DNA from 3 places in the Priestia sp. FSL W8-0524 genome. Region 3 is predicted to be linked to each of the others. Evidence: a T-box and tRNA genes for the amino acid it is inferred to sense, from the RefSeq annotation. Region 3 holds a T-box; the other regions hold tRNA genes.

Evidence for each region. A T-box is a leader RNA that pairs with one kind of tRNA and senses whether it is charged. The one in region 3 lies ahead of pheS (phenylalanine--tRNA ligase subunit alpha), so its partner is inferred to be a tRNA-Phe.
Region 1: it encodes a tRNA-Phe, which carries the amino acid that the T-box ahead of pheS (phenylalanine--tRNA ligase subunit alpha) is inferred to sense. The anticodon was not compared.
Region 2: it encodes a tRNA-Phe, which carries the amino acid that the T-box ahead of pheS (phenylalanine--tRNA ligase subunit alpha) is inferred to sense. The anticodon was not compared.

What each region holds. Positions count from the first base shown of each region.
Region 1 is NZ_JBBOUG010000001.1:322,573-327,726, forward strand. It holds tRNA gene NST66_RS01635 (tRNA-Thr) at 1-6, shown strand, start outside; tRNA gene NST66_RS01640 (tRNA-Tyr) at 15-98, shown strand; tRNA gene NST66_RS01645 (tRNA-Gln) at 105-179, shown strand; tRNA gene NST66_RS01650 (tRNA-Lys) at 184-256, shown strand; tRNA gene NST66_RS01655 (tRNA-Gly) at 266-340, shown strand; tRNA gene NST66_RS01660 (tRNA-Arg) at 347-423, shown strand; tRNA gene NST66_RS01665 (tRNA-Pro) at 428-504, shown strand; tRNA gene NST66_RS01670 (tRNA-Ala) at 510-585, shown strand; tRNA gene NST66_RS01675 (tRNA-Met) at 616-692, shown strand; tRNA gene NST66_RS01680 (tRNA-Ser) at 720-812, shown strand; tRNA gene NST66_RS01685 (tRNA-Met) at 838-914, shown strand; tRNA gene NST66_RS01690 (tRNA-Asp) at 919-994, shown strand; tRNA gene NST66_RS01695 (tRNA-Phe) at 1,003-1,078, shown strand; tRNA gene NST66_RS01700 (tRNA-His) at 1,089-1,164, shown strand; tRNA gene NST66_RS01705 (tRNA-Gly) at 1,176-1,249, shown strand; tRNA gene NST66_RS01710 (tRNA-Ile) at 1,256-1,332, shown strand; tRNA gene NST66_RS01715 (tRNA-Asn) at 1,336-1,410, shown strand; tRNA gene NST66_RS01720 (tRNA-Glu) at 1,415-1,486, shown strand; gene NST66_RS01725 (M48 family metallopeptidase) at 1,696-2,955, shown strand; gene aceA (isocitrate lyase) at 3,348-4,631, shown strand; gene NST66_RS01735 (IDEAL domain-containing protein) at 4,827-5,063, opposite strand.
Region 2 is NZ_JBBOUG010000001.1:131,719-136,872, reverse strand. It holds gene queG (tRNA epoxyqueuosine(34) reductase QueG) at 1-820, opposite strand, end outside; gene NST66_RS00730 (B3/B4 domain-containing protein) at 950-1,615, shown strand; tRNA gene NST66_RS00725 (tRNA-Gly) at 1,731-1,804, opposite strand; tRNA gene NST66_RS00720 (tRNA-Leu) at 1,877-1,958, opposite strand; tRNA gene NST66_RS00715 (tRNA-Leu) at 1,989-2,077, opposite strand; tRNA gene NST66_RS00710 (tRNA-Cys) at 2,092-2,165, opposite strand; tRNA gene NST66_RS00705 (tRNA-Gly) at 2,203-2,277, opposite strand; tRNA gene NST66_RS00700 (tRNA-Gln) at 2,283-2,357, opposite strand; tRNA gene NST66_RS00695 (tRNA-His) at 2,386-2,461, opposite strand; tRNA gene NST66_RS00690 (tRNA-Trp) at 2,492-2,565, opposite strand; tRNA gene NST66_RS00685 (tRNA-Tyr) at 2,571-2,654, opposite strand; tRNA gene NST66_RS00680 (tRNA-Thr) at 2,665-2,740, opposite strand; tRNA gene NST66_RS00675 (tRNA-Phe) at 2,766-2,841, opposite strand; tRNA gene NST66_RS00670 (tRNA-Asp) at 2,857-2,932, opposite strand; tRNA gene NST66_RS00665 (tRNA-Met) at 2,936-3,012, opposite strand; tRNA gene NST66_RS00660 (tRNA-Val) at 3,024-3,099, opposite strand; tRNA gene NST66_RS00655 (tRNA-Glu) at 3,123-3,197, opposite strand; tRNA gene NST66_RS00650 (tRNA-Ser) at 3,219-3,310, opposite strand; tRNA gene NST66_RS00645 (tRNA-Asn) at 3,314-3,388, opposite strand; rRNA gene rrf (5S ribosomal RNA) at 3,398-3,513, opposite strand; rRNA gene NST66_RS00635 (23S ribosomal RNA) at 3,625-5,154, opposite strand, start outside.
Region 3 is NZ_JBBOUG010000001.1:4,396,984-4,402,137, reverse strand. It holds gene NST66_RS23000 (dUTP diphosphatase) at 1-390, shown strand, start outside; gene NST66_RS22995 (M42 family metallopeptidase) at 468-1,553, shown strand; gene sspI (small acid-soluble spore protein SspI) at 1,610-1,816, opposite strand; gene NST66_RS22985 (TrmH family RNA methyltransferase) at 1,957-2,721, shown strand; T-box leader at 2,770-3,005, shown strand; gene pheS (phenylalanine--tRNA ligase subunit alpha) at 3,060-4,094, shown strand; gene pheT (phenylalanine--tRNA ligase subunit beta) at 4,108-5,154, shown strand, end outside.

The DNA.
Region 1 (5,154 bases), 4.1 Mb from region 3:
GCACCATTTATATCGGAGGGGTAGCGAAGTGGCTAAACGCGGCGGACTGTAAATCCGCTCCTTCGGGTTCGGCAGTTCGAATCTGCCCCCCTCCACCATTTTATTGGGCTATCGCCAAGCGGTAAGGCAACGGATTTTGATTCCGTCATGCGTTGGTTCGAATCCAGCTAGCCCAGCCATAGAGAGCCATTAGCTCAGTTGGTAGAGCATCTGACTTTTAATCAGAGGGTCGAAGGTTCGAGTCCTTCATGGCTCATTTTAATAAGCGGAAGTAGTTCAGTGGTAGAACACCACCTTGCCAAGGTGGGGGTCGCGAGTTCGAACCTCGTCTTCCGCTCCATATAAAGCGCCCGTAGCTCAATTGGATAGAGCGTTTGACTACGGATCAAAAGGTTAGGGGTTCGACTCCTCTCGGGCGCGCCATAAACGGGAAGTAGCTCAGCTTGGTAGAGCACTTGGTTTGGGACCAAGGGGTCGCAGGTTCGAATCCTGTCTTCCCGACCATTTATGGGGCCTTAGCTCAGCTGGGAGAGCGCCTGCCTTGCACGCAGGAGGTCAGCGGTTCGATCCCGCTAGGCTCCACCAATGAAATTAAATAATTGTAACGAATAATATGGCGGTGTAGCTCAGCTGGCTAGAGCGTACGGTTCATACCCGTGAGGTCGTGGGTTCGACTCCCTCCGCCGCTACCATATAAGTTACATTTGTTATAAATATACGGAGGAATACCCAAGTCCGGCTGAAGGGATCGGTCTTGAAAACCGACAGGGGTGTTAAAGCCCGCGGGGGTTCGAATCCCTCTTCCTCCGCCATTTATTTATATCATATTCATATCATCGCGGGGTGGAGCAGTTCGGTAGCTCGTCGGGCTCATAACCCGAAGGTCGCAGGTTCAAATCCTGTCCCCGCAACCAAAGTGGTCCCGTGGTGTAGCGGTTAACATGCCTGCCTGTCACGCAGGAGATCGCGGGTTCGATTCCCGTCGGGACCGCCATTTTGTTTGGCTCGGTAGCTCAGTTGGTAGAGCAAAGGACTGAAAATCCTTGTGTCGGCGGTTCGATTCCGTCCCGAGCCACCATTTTAAGACGGCGATTGTGGCGAAGTGGTTAACGCACCGGATTGTGGTTCCGGCATTCGTGGGTTCGATTCCCATCAGTCGCCCCATCTTAAGTAACGCGGGTGTAGTTTAGTGGTAAAACCTCAGCCTTCCAAGCTGATGTCGTGAGTTCGATTCTCATCACCCGCTCCAAATAATGGGCCTATAGCTCAGCTGGTTAGAGCGCACGCCTGATAAGCGTGAGGTCGGTGGTTCGAGTCCACTTAGGCCCACCATATTCCACAGTAGCTCAGTGGTAGAGCTATCGGCTGTTAACCGATCGGTCGTAGGTTCGAGTCCTACCTGTGGAGCCATACTGGCCCGTTGGTCAAGCGGTTAAGACACCGCCCTTTCACGGCGGTAACACGGGTTCGAATCCCGTACGGGTCATCTCAAAAGCAGTTTGCATATGCAAACTGCTTTTTTTGTTTGTAAACAGAGTTTAGACAAAAGAATAAACTCTGTTTTTCGTTTTTCTATGATTTTCTCTTCACAATTTGCATTTCCTATAGCACATCTCTAAACGCTTGTTCTAAATTTCGAAAAAAAACCTACAATAGTAATAACAGAATACTGTTTGTACAAAAGGAGGGGAATGCGTGAAAAAAATTGTTTTGTGGTCCATCGGAGTTTTTCTTGTGTATGCAGCTTGTATATGGGTGTATTTATTTTATATAAGTGACACCTCTATTCCACAATCATTAAAAGGTACCAGCGTGGATCCGGCTACGTTTATGAATGCAAGAGAACTTATGTTAACCGAAAAATATTCAAAGATTAGAGATGCGCTCTTTTTTATCCGAATTCCATATGAGTGGTTAGGGTTTATTTTAATTTTAGTGTTAGGTGTGTCTAAGAAAGTGAATAAGTGGTCTAAAGACGTCAGTCGTTTCAGTCTTCTCCAAACTGCTATTTATGTATTTTGGTTATCTGTTCTGCTGCTGATCTACTCTTTTCCTATGGACTGGATTAGCTATAAGCTTTCAACGGCTTACCATATTACGACGCAACCTTTCCAAGGATGGATGAAAGATCTTTTTACAGATTTTTGGGTGAACTATGCCACGATGTTTTTAGTGATTGCTGTGTTGTATGCATTCATTCGTAAGTTTTCAAAAAGATGGTGGCTGTATGCGTGGCTAGTATCTATTCCATTTACGCTATTTTTGACGTTTATTCAACCAGTGGTTATCGATCCGTTATATAACGATTTTTATCCATTAAAGAATAAAGAGCTGGAGACGAAAATTTTGCATTTAGCAGATGAAGCTCATATACCTGCTAAGCATGTATATGAAGTAAACATGTCTGAAAAAACGAACTCTCTCAATGCATATGTAACGGGAATAGGTTCTAATTCAAGAATTGTGTTATGGGATACTACTCTTAATAAATTGACGGAACGTGAAATTTTGTTTATCATGGCGCACGAAATGGGTCACTATGTGAAGAAACATATTTATGTAGGGATTGCTTCAGCCTTAGTTTTATCGATTGTAGGTTTATGGCTAACGAAACATTTAGCTAGCTTTGTGATTAAGAGATGGGGGAAAGCATTAAAAATCACTTCTCTTAGTGATTTAAATTCATTACCGCTTATTCTACTTATTTTTTCTGTGCTCACATTTGCTGTAAGTCCTTTAACAAATATGCAGTCGCGTCATCATGAACTTCAATCTGACACGTACGCCATGGACTTAACAGGAGATAAACAAGCTGCTATTAAAACATTTCAGGATTTAACAAAATCAGGACTGTCCCAGGTGAATCCGCCGTATTTAGTGAAAATTTTTCGATATGGTCATCCAACAATATTGGAAAGAATTTCATTTGTTGAGAAGTATGAAAGAAATGAATAAGTGATATAAGAAAAAGTAAAGGATATATGAAGCCTTTTATACGTAGGTATTAATAGAAAAGCCTCCTTGCGAGTAGGAAAAAAATTCTAAAAGGAGGTTTCATTTTCGAAAGTACTGTTATATAATAACGTATGTAAAATAAAAACTGTTTTATAACAATAGGGAGGAATAGTTATTTGTGATTGAAAAGATAGCAGTCAAACTTATCAGCGTATATTCACCTCAGCAAAGTCTTACTACATGTCCTTCAACTATTTACTTATTTCATCTACGTTCTTACTAACACTATGGCAAACTGCTAATTTACTTCATCATGAAACAGACATATTCTCACTGCTGCGTTTTATATTTTTATGAATATAGAATTTTAAATTCATTAGGGGGTATAAAGAATGAAAGAGATTCGTGTAAAAAACCTTGAAGAGAACTGGAAAAGCGATGAGCGTTGGAAAGGAATTGAACGTCCATATTCTGCAGAAAAAGTCATTGGACTGAGAGGATCCATTGATATTGAACACACGCTTGCTAGAAGAGGGGCCGAAAAGTTCTGGAACTTATTAAAAACAGAGCCATACGTTCATGCATTAGGAGCTTTAACAGGAAATCAAGCAGTACAACAGGTAAAAGCAGGGTTAAAAGCCATTTATCTCAGCGGATGGCAAGTAGCTGCAGATGCAAACCTTTCAGGAAATATGTATCCTGATCAAAGTCTATATCCAGCAAACAGCGTGCCGCATGTTGTGAAACGAATCAATCAAGCGCTGCAGCGTGCCGATCAAATTCAGCATTTAGAAGGAGAAGGGGACATTGATTACTTTGCTCCAATTGTAGCAGATGCAGAAGCAGGGTTCGGAGGACAGTTGAACGTATTTGAATTAATGAAAGGAATGATTGAGTCAGGAGCATCTGCGGTACACTTCGAAGATCAATTGTCATCTGAGAAAAAGTGTGGTCATCTTGGCGGCAAGGTATTGCTTCCAACTCAGACAGCTGTGAAAAACTTGATTGCTGCTCGTTTAGCTGCTGATGTAATGGGTGTTCCAACACTTCTGATTGCTCGTACCGATGCTGATGCCGCTGATTTAATTACAAGTGATGTTGATCCTGTAGATCGCCAGTTTATTACAGGTGAACGCACCGCTGAAGGTTTTTATCGCACGAGAGCCGGAATCGATCAAGCTATCGCTCGTGGCTTAGCATATGCGCCATATGCTGATCTAGTATGGTGTGAGACGTCTGAACCAAACTTGGAACAGGCACAAAAATTTGCAGATGCTATTCATGAAAAATTCCCAGGTAAAATGCTTGCTTATAACTGTTCACCATCTTTCAACTGGAAGAAAAAATTAGATAAGAAAACGATTGAAAAGTTTCAAAGAGAAATCGCAAAAATGGGCTACAAATTCCAATTCGTTACGCTTGCTGGCTTCCACGCTTTAAATCACAGCATGTTTGAACTGGCACGAGGATATAAAACAAGAGGAATGGCAGCTTATTCAGAGTTACAAGAAAGAGAGTTTGCTAGTGAAATAAATGGATATACTGCTACAAGACATCAGCGTGAAGTAGGAACGGGTTATTTTGATGAAGTGGCGCAAGTAGTTTCCGGTGGGACTTCCTCTACAACAGCTTTAAAAGGTTCAACAGAAGAAGAGCAGTTTCAGGCGCATAAATAACAAAAAATCTATGAGTGGAACGGTTGTTTACTTCCACTCATAGAAAAAATTCTAACAAAAAAGATTCTTACATCTGTAAGAATCTTTTTTTATGTAGTAAACACGATTTAACAGACAGCTGTTCTTCCTGAGAAGAAAGGTTCTGCCTGTTAAACGTACATATAAATCATTAACATGAATGAACTTCTTGAAATATTAAGTAGATGTTTGAAGTAAGGATTGGTACTGTGCTGATAGCTCATAAAAAGCAGTTTCATCACGTTGATCTAATGCCGTGTTAATGTTTGTTTCTAACAGTTCTTTTTGACGCTTAAAAAGCGATTCATCAATTACCATTTCGATATAAACATCCAACATACTCACAGTATCAATTACTTTTTTCTTGCGAGCGAGGGACTTCATCATTTCCGTGTACGATTTTTCATTGTTCATACCTCATCACCTCTGCACCCTTTTTATTATTATATAGATTAAAAGAAGAAAAAACAACTAATTTTCTAAATTTTTAGATTTTTATTTTTAG
Region 2 (5,154 bases), 4.3 Mb from region 3:
GTTTTAATTTAGGCTTCGCAAGTTCTGGGTCAGGCTCCATCTCAGGGTGAAAATGAAAGTCTTTGCCTTTATTTTCAGGACACACAGTTTGACATGTATCACAGCCATATAAACGATTGCCTAATTTACTTCGAAATTCTTCAGCTAAAAATCCTTTTGTTTGGGTTAAAAAGGCAATACATCGCTGCGAATTCAGCTGACCGCCTGTTACAAGCGCACCGGTAGGGCACACATCCACGCACTTATTACAAGTACCACAGCCGTCTTCTATCGGTTTATCAGGAGGAAACGGGATATCTGTAATCATTTCCCCTAAATACACGTAGGAACCGAATTCAGGTGTGATAATGGCACAGTTCTTACCGCTCCAGCCAATACCAGCTCTTTCTGCTACAGCTCGGTCCGACAGCTCGCCTGTATCTACCATCGATTGAAGGATAGCTGCAGGTACTTTTTCTTTTATGAAAGCTTCAAGCTTTTGAAGCCTATCACGTAAAACCGTATGATAATCTTGTCCCCAAGAAGCACGGCAAAAGATCCCTCGGCGATCTTCCTTTGTGCTCTTTGGTGCATCCTTTAATTTAGAAGGATACGCAAGTGCAATTGAAATAATGGATCTAGCTTTTGGAACAACTAATGTGGGATCTACTCTTTTTTCAATATCAGGTTCCTCAAAGCCTGAAGCATAACCTAACTCTTGCTGTGCTAACAATCGATTCTTTAACTCATCAAACATAGAAGCACTCGCAAATCCAATCTTATCGATTCCAATCTCTTTGCTGTATGAAATAATTTCTTCCTTCAACTGATACGCATTCATAGTGAGTAATAGCCTCCTTTCTAAGAAATTCTATATATTCATGCATTGAACTGTTTTCTCACTCAATGAAATGATAGGATGGTATCTATAAACGAACAAATACTAATTATAATAGAAAGGATCAAAAAAATGAACTTTACATTATCACCCGCTATTAAACAGCTTTGCCCTTCTTTTAAAATGGGAATCATTCAGTATAAAAATATTGAAGTTGGCGATTCTCCTCAAATGCTAAAAGGACGTCTGCGCCTTTTTCAAGAATCCATTTATTTTGACCTTGAGTCAAAAAAAGTAACAGAATTTGAAGGTGTTAGCGAGTGGAGAAAGCTTTTCAAAACGTTTGGAACGGATCCAAGTAAATACCGTCCTTCTATAGAAGCTTTAATTCGACGGATAGGAAAACAAACGTACCTTCCTTCTATCAATTCTGCTGTGGACATTAATAACTTTTTTTCATTGCAATATGAAGTACCAATTGGAATTTATGATTCTTCTAATTTAGAGGGCCACGTTGAATTTACTATCGGTAAAAAAGAAGAGTTTTACGAAGCTCTAAATGAACGTAACATTTCTTTAGAAAATAAAATCATTTCAAAAGATGCCCTAGGAGCTTTCGGAAGCCCTTATGTGGATTCTAACCGAGCGTACGTAACTGAAAAGACAACACAAGCTGTACAATTCATCTATTTAAAACCTTCACTTTCAGAAGAACAGGCTTATAAACTAACTAAATCCTTAAGTGACATGTTCATTCAAATTCACGGCGGCGAAGCAACCTATCAAGTCATTAACTGATGTACGTAAATATAGCGTCTATCTTTTCAAGATAGACGCTATATTTACGCTAAAAATAAAAAACGCAACATCTCAGCTTTGAAAGCGAGACACTGCGTTGTGATAACAATATGTATGGAGCGGGTGATGAGAATCGAACTCACGACATCAGCTTGGAAGGCTGAGGTTTTACCACTAAACTACACCCGCAAATATTATCAAAATTTGTCGACCAATAAGTAAAAATAAAAACAGGAATCATCCTGTCAAGTAAAGCTAAAGTACCGATGGTCGGGGTCGAACCGACACTCCCGAAGGAACACGATTTTGAGTCGTGCGCGTCTGCCAATTCCGCCACATCGGCAAAATAAAAAAGGCAAGTTAAAATTATAAATGGTGCCGAGGGCCGGACTTGAACCGGCACGGTAGTCACCTACCGCAGGATTTTAAGTCCTGTGTGTCTGCCAATTCCACCACCCCGGCAGCTTGTAAATAAATGGAGGCGGCAACCGGATTTGAACCGGTGATAAAGGTTTTGCAGACCTCTGCCTTACCACTTGGCTATGCCGCCATTTACTCAAGACTAAATAACTTTATTAAAATTAAATTGGAGCGGAAGACGAGGTTCGAACTCGCGACCCCCACCTTGGCAAGGTGGTGTTCTACCACTGAACTACTTCCGCAAATATGGCTGGGCTAGCTGGATTCGAACCAACGCATGACGGAATCAAAATCCGTTGCCTTACCGCTTGGCGATAGCCCAATATTGGAATATGCATATCGTTTATAAATGGGGCGACTGATGGGAATCGAACCCACGAATGCCGGAACCACAATCCGGTGCGTTAACCACTTCGCCACAATCGCCACGTATATATGCAATGTTAATTTTATAATTGGCAGGGGCAGTAGGAATCGAACCCACACTGACGGTTTTGGAGACCGTAGTTCTACCTTTAAACTATGCCCCTGTAAATGGTGGAGGGGGGCAGATTCGAACTGCCGAACCCGAAGGAGCGGATTTACAGTCCGCCGCGTTTAGCCACTTCGCTACCCCTCCACAATAACTGTGGTGCCGGCAAGAGGACTTGAACCCCCAACCTACTGATTACAAGTCAGTTGCTCTACCAGTTGAGCTACACCGGCATTTTAAAAACAAATGTTTTTAAAATGGTGGCTCGGGACGGAATCGAACCGCCGACACAAGGATTTTCAGTCCTTTGCTCTACCAACTGAGCTACCGAGCCTTATTAAATTCAAAATGGCGGTCCCGACGGGAATCGAACCCGCGATCTCCTGCGTGACAGGCAGGCATGTTAACCGCTACACCACGGGACCACTTGGTTGCGGGGACAGGATTTGAACCTGCGACCTTCGGGTTATGAGCCCGACGAGCTACCGAACTGCTCCACCCCGCGATGATAATATATGGTGGAGGATGACGGGATCGAACCGCCGACCCCCTGCTTGTAAGGCAGGTGCTCTCCCAGCTGAGCTAATCCTCCACTATTATGTAGATAAAAATAAATGGTGACCCGTACGGGATTCGAACCCGTGTTACCGCCGTGAAAGGGCGGTGTCTTAACCGCTTGACCAACGGGCCACTGTGCTAATTAAATAAAAATGGCGGAGAGCAAGGGATTTGAACCCTTGAGACAGCGTTAACCGCCTACACGATTTCCAATCGTGCTCCTTCGGCCACTCGGACAGCTCTCCAAATGGCTCCACAGGTAGGACTCGAACCTACGACCGATCGGTTAACAGCCGATAGCTCTACCACTGAGCTACTGTGGAATAATAACAGCCTGGCAACGTCCTACTCTCACAGGGACAAAGTCCCAACTACCATTGGCGCTAAAGAGCTTAACTTCCGTGTTCGGTATGGGAACGGGTGTGACCTCTTCGCTATCGCCACCAGACATATTATATTATACATGATTTAAAAAAGAAAGCAAGACTTTTTTTGAAAAAGTTTTGTTCTTTCAAAACTAGATAACAGGTTGCTGAGTAAAGCTTACGCTTTTAAAAGTTTGGTTAAGTCCTCGATCGATTAGTATCAGTCAGCTACACATGTCGCCACGCTTCCACCTCTGACCTATCAACCTGATCATCTTTCAGGGATCTTACTAGCTTGCGCTATGGGAAATCTCATCTTGAGGGGGGCTTCATGCTTAGATGCTTTCAGCACTTATCCCGTCCACACATAGCTACCCAGCGATGCCTTTGGCAAGACAACTGGTACACCAGCGGTGTGTCCATCCCGGTCCTCTCGTACTAAGGACAGCTCCTCTCAAATTTCCTACGCCCACGACGGATAGGGACCGAACTGTCTCACGACGTTCTGAACCCAGCTCGCGTACCGCTTTAATGGGCGAACAGCCCAACCCTTGGGACCGACTACAGCCCCAGGATGCGATGAGCCGACATCGAGGTGCCAAACCTCCCCGTCGATGTGGACTCTTGGGGGAGATAAGCCTGTTATCCCCGGGGTAGCTTTTATCCGTTGAGCGATGGCCCTTCCATGCGGAACCACCGGATCACTAAGCCCGACTTTCGTCCCTGCTCGACTTGTAGGTCTCGCAGTCAAGCTCCCTTGTGCCTTTACACTCTACGAATGATTTCCAACCATTCTGAGGGAACCTTTGGGCGCCTCCGTTACATTTTAGGAGGCGACCGCCCCAGTCAAACTGCCCACCTGACACTGTCTCCCGGCCCGATCAGGGCCGCGGGTTAGAATTTCAATACAGCCAGGGTAGTATCCCACCGACGCCTCCACCGAAGCTAGCGCTCCGGCTTCTCAGGCTCCTACCTATCCTGTACAAGCTGTACCAAAATTCAATATCAGGCTACAGTAAAGCTCCACGGGGTCTTTCCGTCCTGTCGCGGGTAACCTGCATCTTCACAGGTACTATAATTTCACCGAGTCTCTCGTTGAGACAGTGCCCAGATCGTTACGCCTTTCGTGCGGGTCGGAACTTACCCGACAAGGAATTTCGCTACCTTAGGACCGTTATAGTTACGGCCGCCGTTTACTGGGGCTTCGATTCAGAGCTTCTCCCAAAGGATAACCCCTCCTCTTAACCTTCCAGCACCGGGCAGGCGTCAGCCCCTATACTTCGCCTTGCGGCTTCGCAGAGACCTGTGTTTTTGCTAAACAGTCGCCTGGGCCTATTCACTGCGGCTCTCTCGGGCTATACACCCTACCAGAGCACCCCTTCTCCCGAAGTTACGGGGTCATTTTGCCGAGTTCCTTAACGAGAGTTCTCTCGATCACCTTAGGATTCTCTCCTCGCCTACCTGTGTCGGTTTGCGGTACGGGCACCTCCCGCCTCGCTAGAGGCTTTTCTTGGCAGTGTGGAATCAGGAACTTCGGTACTATAATTCCCTCGTCATCACAGCTCAGCCTTTATGATGAGCGGATTTGCCTACTCATCAGCCTAACTGCTTGAACGCGCATATCCAGCAGCGCGCTTACCCTATCCTACTGCGTCCCCCCATTACTCAAACGGCGGGGAGGTGGTACAGGAATATCAACCTGTTGGCCATCGCCTACGCTTTTC
Region 3 (5,154 bases):
TTAGCTCTGCTTGTTGAAATGGGAGAGCTGGCAAACGAAACGCGCTGCTTCAAATTTTGGAGCGTTAAACCTCCGGCTGAAGATGCTGTTATTTTAGAAGAATTTGTGGACGGCGTACATTTCATTCTTTCTTTAGGTATTGAAAAAGGATACGATGATTTAACTGAGCTGCCAAAAGTAAAAGCAGCTGATTCAAAAACAACACAATTTTTACAGGTATTTGCACAAGTTTCTGCTTTCGAGCAGGACCTGTCAAAAGAAAACTATGTGAACATGTTTGCATCTTACATGAAGCTTGGCGATATGTTTGGTTTTTCTGCTGAACATATTGAAGAGGCGTACATGTCAAAAAATGAAGTGAATTTTAAACGCCAAGAACAAGGATACTAGAAATAAAGGGATGGGAAATTTTACTTCAACCTCTTTTTAGCTATAATAGAGGTATACATATGAAAGGGGTAATCCATATGACAAAGTTAGATGAAACATTGACGATGCTTAAAGCACTAACAGATGCAAAAGGAATTCCTGGAAATGAGCGTGAACCGCGTGAGGTTATGAAGAAATATATTGCACCTTATGCAGATGAAGTAACGACGGATGGGCTAGGCAGTTTGATTGCAAAAAAAGTAGGCAACGAACAAGGGCCTAAAATTATGGTAGCCGGTCACTTGGATGAAGTTGGTTTTATGGTGACTCAAATTGATGAACGCGGCTTTATTCGTTTTCAAACGGTAGGCGGATGGTGGTCTCAAGTTATGCTTGCTCAACGCGTAACCATCGTGACATCTAAAGGAGAGGTAACGGGGATTATTGGCTCAAAGCCACCTCATATCTTGCCTCCAGAAGTTCGCAAAAAGCCAGTTGACATTAAAGATATGTTCATCGATATTGGTGCTTCTAGCAGAGAAGAAGTAGCGGAGTGGGGAGTAAAACCTGGTGATCAGGTTGTACCTTATTTCGAATTTACGGTTATGAACAATGAAAAGATGCTGCTAGCGAAAGCCTGGGATAACCGTATTGGTTGTGCAATCGCTATCGATGTATTAAAAGCTTTAAAAAATGAAAAACATGAAAATGTTGTGTATGGTGTAGGAACGGTGCAAGAAGAAGTTGGACTCCGAGGTGCAAAAACATCTGCTAACTTTATTGAACCGGATATTGCATTTGCTGTTGATGTCGGTATCGCTGGAGATACACCTGGTGTTTCTGATAAAGAAGCCTCTTCTAAAATGGGGCAGGGCCCGCAAATCATTTTATATGATGCTTCCATGGTCTCTCATAAAGGACTTCGAGATACAGTGGTAGATGTGGCAGATGAATTAAATATTCCGTATCAATTTGATGCAATTGCTGGAGGCGGTACGGACTCGGGTTCTATCCATATTTCAGCTAACGGGGTGCCAGCACTTTCGATTACAATTGCAACTCGTTATATCCATTCTCATGCAGCAATGCTTCATCGTGATGATTATGAAAACGCAGTTAAATTAATTGCGGAAGTCATTAAGCGCTTAGACCGAGATACGGTTAACGCCATTACGTATAATTGAAAAAAGCTCATTCTCCTAGGAGAATGAGCTTTTTGTTGTACATAGGAAAAGGTTATTTATTTTAAACCGTTTTCAAGCGTTGTCAGAATTTCTTCTTTTTCTGATTCCGGAGACTTTTCCCAAAGCACTTCAAATAAAACACCAAGTCCAGGGAGCATTTTTTCTTCACCGCTTTGAATAGCGTCAGAAATTGTAGCCTCAAGCTCTTCTTTTGAGTTTCCTGAAACGTTTGCAATAACAGCATTTCGTAAATTAAGATCCATCATTTTCACCTCAGCTATCGTAAAGTTACCAATAGTTTTTGTTTTCTTTGCGATTTCTATGTACAATAAAGTGAAACTTATCTAATGATTATTGAACAAAATGTAATCGAACTATTTATTTTTGTATAGATAAAGGAGTTATGTTTGTGAAACAAATTGATTCAGTTAAAAATCCGCAGGTAAAAGCGTGGAAAAAACTGCATAATAAAAAAGACCGTGATAAGCAGGGCCTTTTTATGGTAGAAGGCTTTCATTTAGTCGAAGAGGCTATCAAAAATAAGGATTGCGTAAAGGAACTAATTATACGCGAATCGACCGAAGTGCCTGCACAGTGGGATATAGACGGTATCGAAATAATCGTTGTAAACGAAGCAATTAGTAAGTTATTATCTGACACAGAAACACCTCAAGGAATTATTGCCGTGTGTTTTCAAACAAAGCATGCGGAAATTATTCATACAGCACAGAAAGTATTGCTTTTAGATGCCGTGCAAGATCCAGGTAACCTAGGTACCATTATCCGAACCGCTGATGCTGCGGGAGTGGAGGCTATTATCATTGGAGAGGGCAGCGTGGATGTGTACAACCCAAAAGTCGTTCGTTCAACGCAAGGAGCTATTTTTCACCTTCCAATTGTAAAAGGCGATTTACTCGAAATAATTTCATTGTTAAAAGAAAGAGGAATAGCAGTTTACGGCACGTCGTTACAAAATGGAAAAGTCTACACACACGTAAAACCTTCAAACGAATTTGCGCTGATTGTGGGAAATGAAGGAAATGGCGTAAGCGAGAAAGTGTTGGAACAAACGGATCAGAATCTGTACATTCCCATCTATGGAAAGAGCGAGTCGTTAAATGTTGCCATCGCTTCTGGAATCTTACTTTATTATTTACGCGGAATGTAGTTGCATCGAGAACGTGTTTTCACTATAATAATACAATAGTTACATATGTAAAAAACGATGAAAGAGAGCAGTAGCTTATGTCCGTTTATGCAGGGAGAAAATGCCATGACTGAAAGCATTTTTATAAATGTAATAAGTGAATTCACCTCTTGAGTTGACACTTAGACCATCTTACATAGATGTAAAGGTGTTCCGGAGATTCCGTTAACTTGAATGAAGTGAACTGTATACGTCTGTGTATATAGTTAACAAGGGTGGTAACGCGACTAATCCTCGTCCCTTTTTTGGGAGGAGGTTTTTTTATTTGTCATTTTTTACGTTAAAAGGAGGAATAAGTGATGAAAGAACGTTTACAAGAACTTCAACAAGAAGCAATTGCAAAAGTCGAAGCAGCAAGTGCTTTAAAAGAATTAAACGACGTACGCGTAGCTTATTTAGGAAAGAAAGGCCCTATCACAGAAGTACTTCGCGGTATGGGAAAACTTTCAGCTGAAGAGCGTCCTGTAATGGGAGCACTTGCAAATGAAGTACGTGAAGCGATTGCATCTAAAATTGAAGAAAAACAAACGGCGTTAGAAGCAGCCGAGGTAGAGCGTAAACTTGCTTCAGAAACAATTGACGTAACGCTGCCGGGACGCCCGGTTAAAGCAGGTACGCATCACCCGCTCACAAGCGTGGTTGAAGAAGTAGAAGATTTATTCTTAGGAATGGGCTATGAAGTAGCAGAAGGACCAGAAGTAGAGCAGGACTACTATAATTTCGAAGCGCTGAACTTGCCAAAAGGTCACCCAGCACGTGATATGCAAGATACGTTCTATATTACGGAAGAAACGCTTCTTCGTACGCATACATCAACTGTTCAAGCTCGTGTTATGAACAAGAATGAAGGCAAAGGACCTGTTAAAATTATTTGCCCAGGTAAAGTGTACCGCCGCGATGACGATGATGCTACGCATTCACATCAATTTATGCAAATTGAAGGTCTTGTAGTAGACGAAAACATTCGTATGAGCGATTTAAAAGGCACGCTTGAAGTATTTGTGAAAAAGATGTTCGGTGCAGACCGTGAAATTCGTCTTCGTCCAAGTTTCTTCCCATTCACTGAGCCGTCTGTAGAAGTAGACGTATCGTGTGCAAAATGTGGAGGTAAAGGCTGTAATGTATGTAAACAAACAGGCTGGATTGAAATTTTAGGAGCCGGTATGGTTCATCCAAATGTTCTTGAAATGGCTGGATACGATTCAACTAAATATCGTGGTTTTGCTTTTGGAATCGGTGTAGAGCGTATTGCTATGTTAAAACACGGCGTGGATGATATTCGTCATTTCTATACAAATGATGTTCGTTTCTTAGATCAATTTAAACAAGTATAAAGGAGGGACTACGATGTTTGTATCTTATCGTTGGTTACAAGAGTATGTTGACTTATCAGGCGTAACGGCAGAAGAGTTAGCTGATAAAATCACAAAAAGTGGAATTGAAGTTGAAGGTGTAGAAAACTTAAATAAAGGCATCAGCGGAGTGGTAATTGGTCACGTTGTAGAACGTGAACAGCATCCAAATGCGGATAAATTAAGCCGCTGTCAAGTAGATCTTGGCGGAGGAGAAATCGTTCAAATCGTGTGCGGAGCACCTAACGTGGCACAAGGTCAAAAAGTAGCGGTTGCAAAAGTGGGAGCTGTACTTCCAGGTAACTTTAAAATCAAGCGTGCTAAGCTTCGCGGTGAAGAATCGAACGGTATGATTTGTTCTCTTCAAGAGCTTGGCATTGAAAGCAAGCTTGTGGCAAAAGATTATCAAGAAGGCATCTTCGTCTTCCCAAGTGATGCTGAAGTAGGAGCGGATGCGCTAGATGCATTAAACTTAAACGATGAAGTATTAGAACTAGGGCTAACACCAAATCGTTCAGACTGCTTAAGTATGTTAGGTGTAGCACATGAGGTGGCTGCTATTTTACGTCGTGAAGTGAAGTATCCGTCAGTAAACGTGCAAACGTCTGATGAGCAAGCAGCTGATTATATTTCCGTTAAAGTAGAGGCAAAAGAAGACAATCCCCTTTACGTAGCGCGCGTTGTGAAAAACGTAAAAATTGCTCCGTCACCATTATGGATGCAAACGCGTTTAATGGCAGCTGGTATTCGACCTCATAACAACGTTGTTGATATTACCAACTATATTTTGCTTGAATACGGCCAGCCGCTGCATGCTTTTGACTATGATCGTCTTGGTTCAAAAGAAATTGTTGTACGTCACGCGTCAGAAGGCGAGAAATTTGTAACGCTTGACGATCAAGAGCGCGTATTAAAAGGCAATCAGCTTGTTATTACAAACGGCAGTGAACCGGTAGCCCTTGCAGGTGTAATGGGGGGAGCAAACTCTGAAGTAAAAGACGATACGGTAAATGTTCTTATTGAATCAGCTTACTTCAAAGGT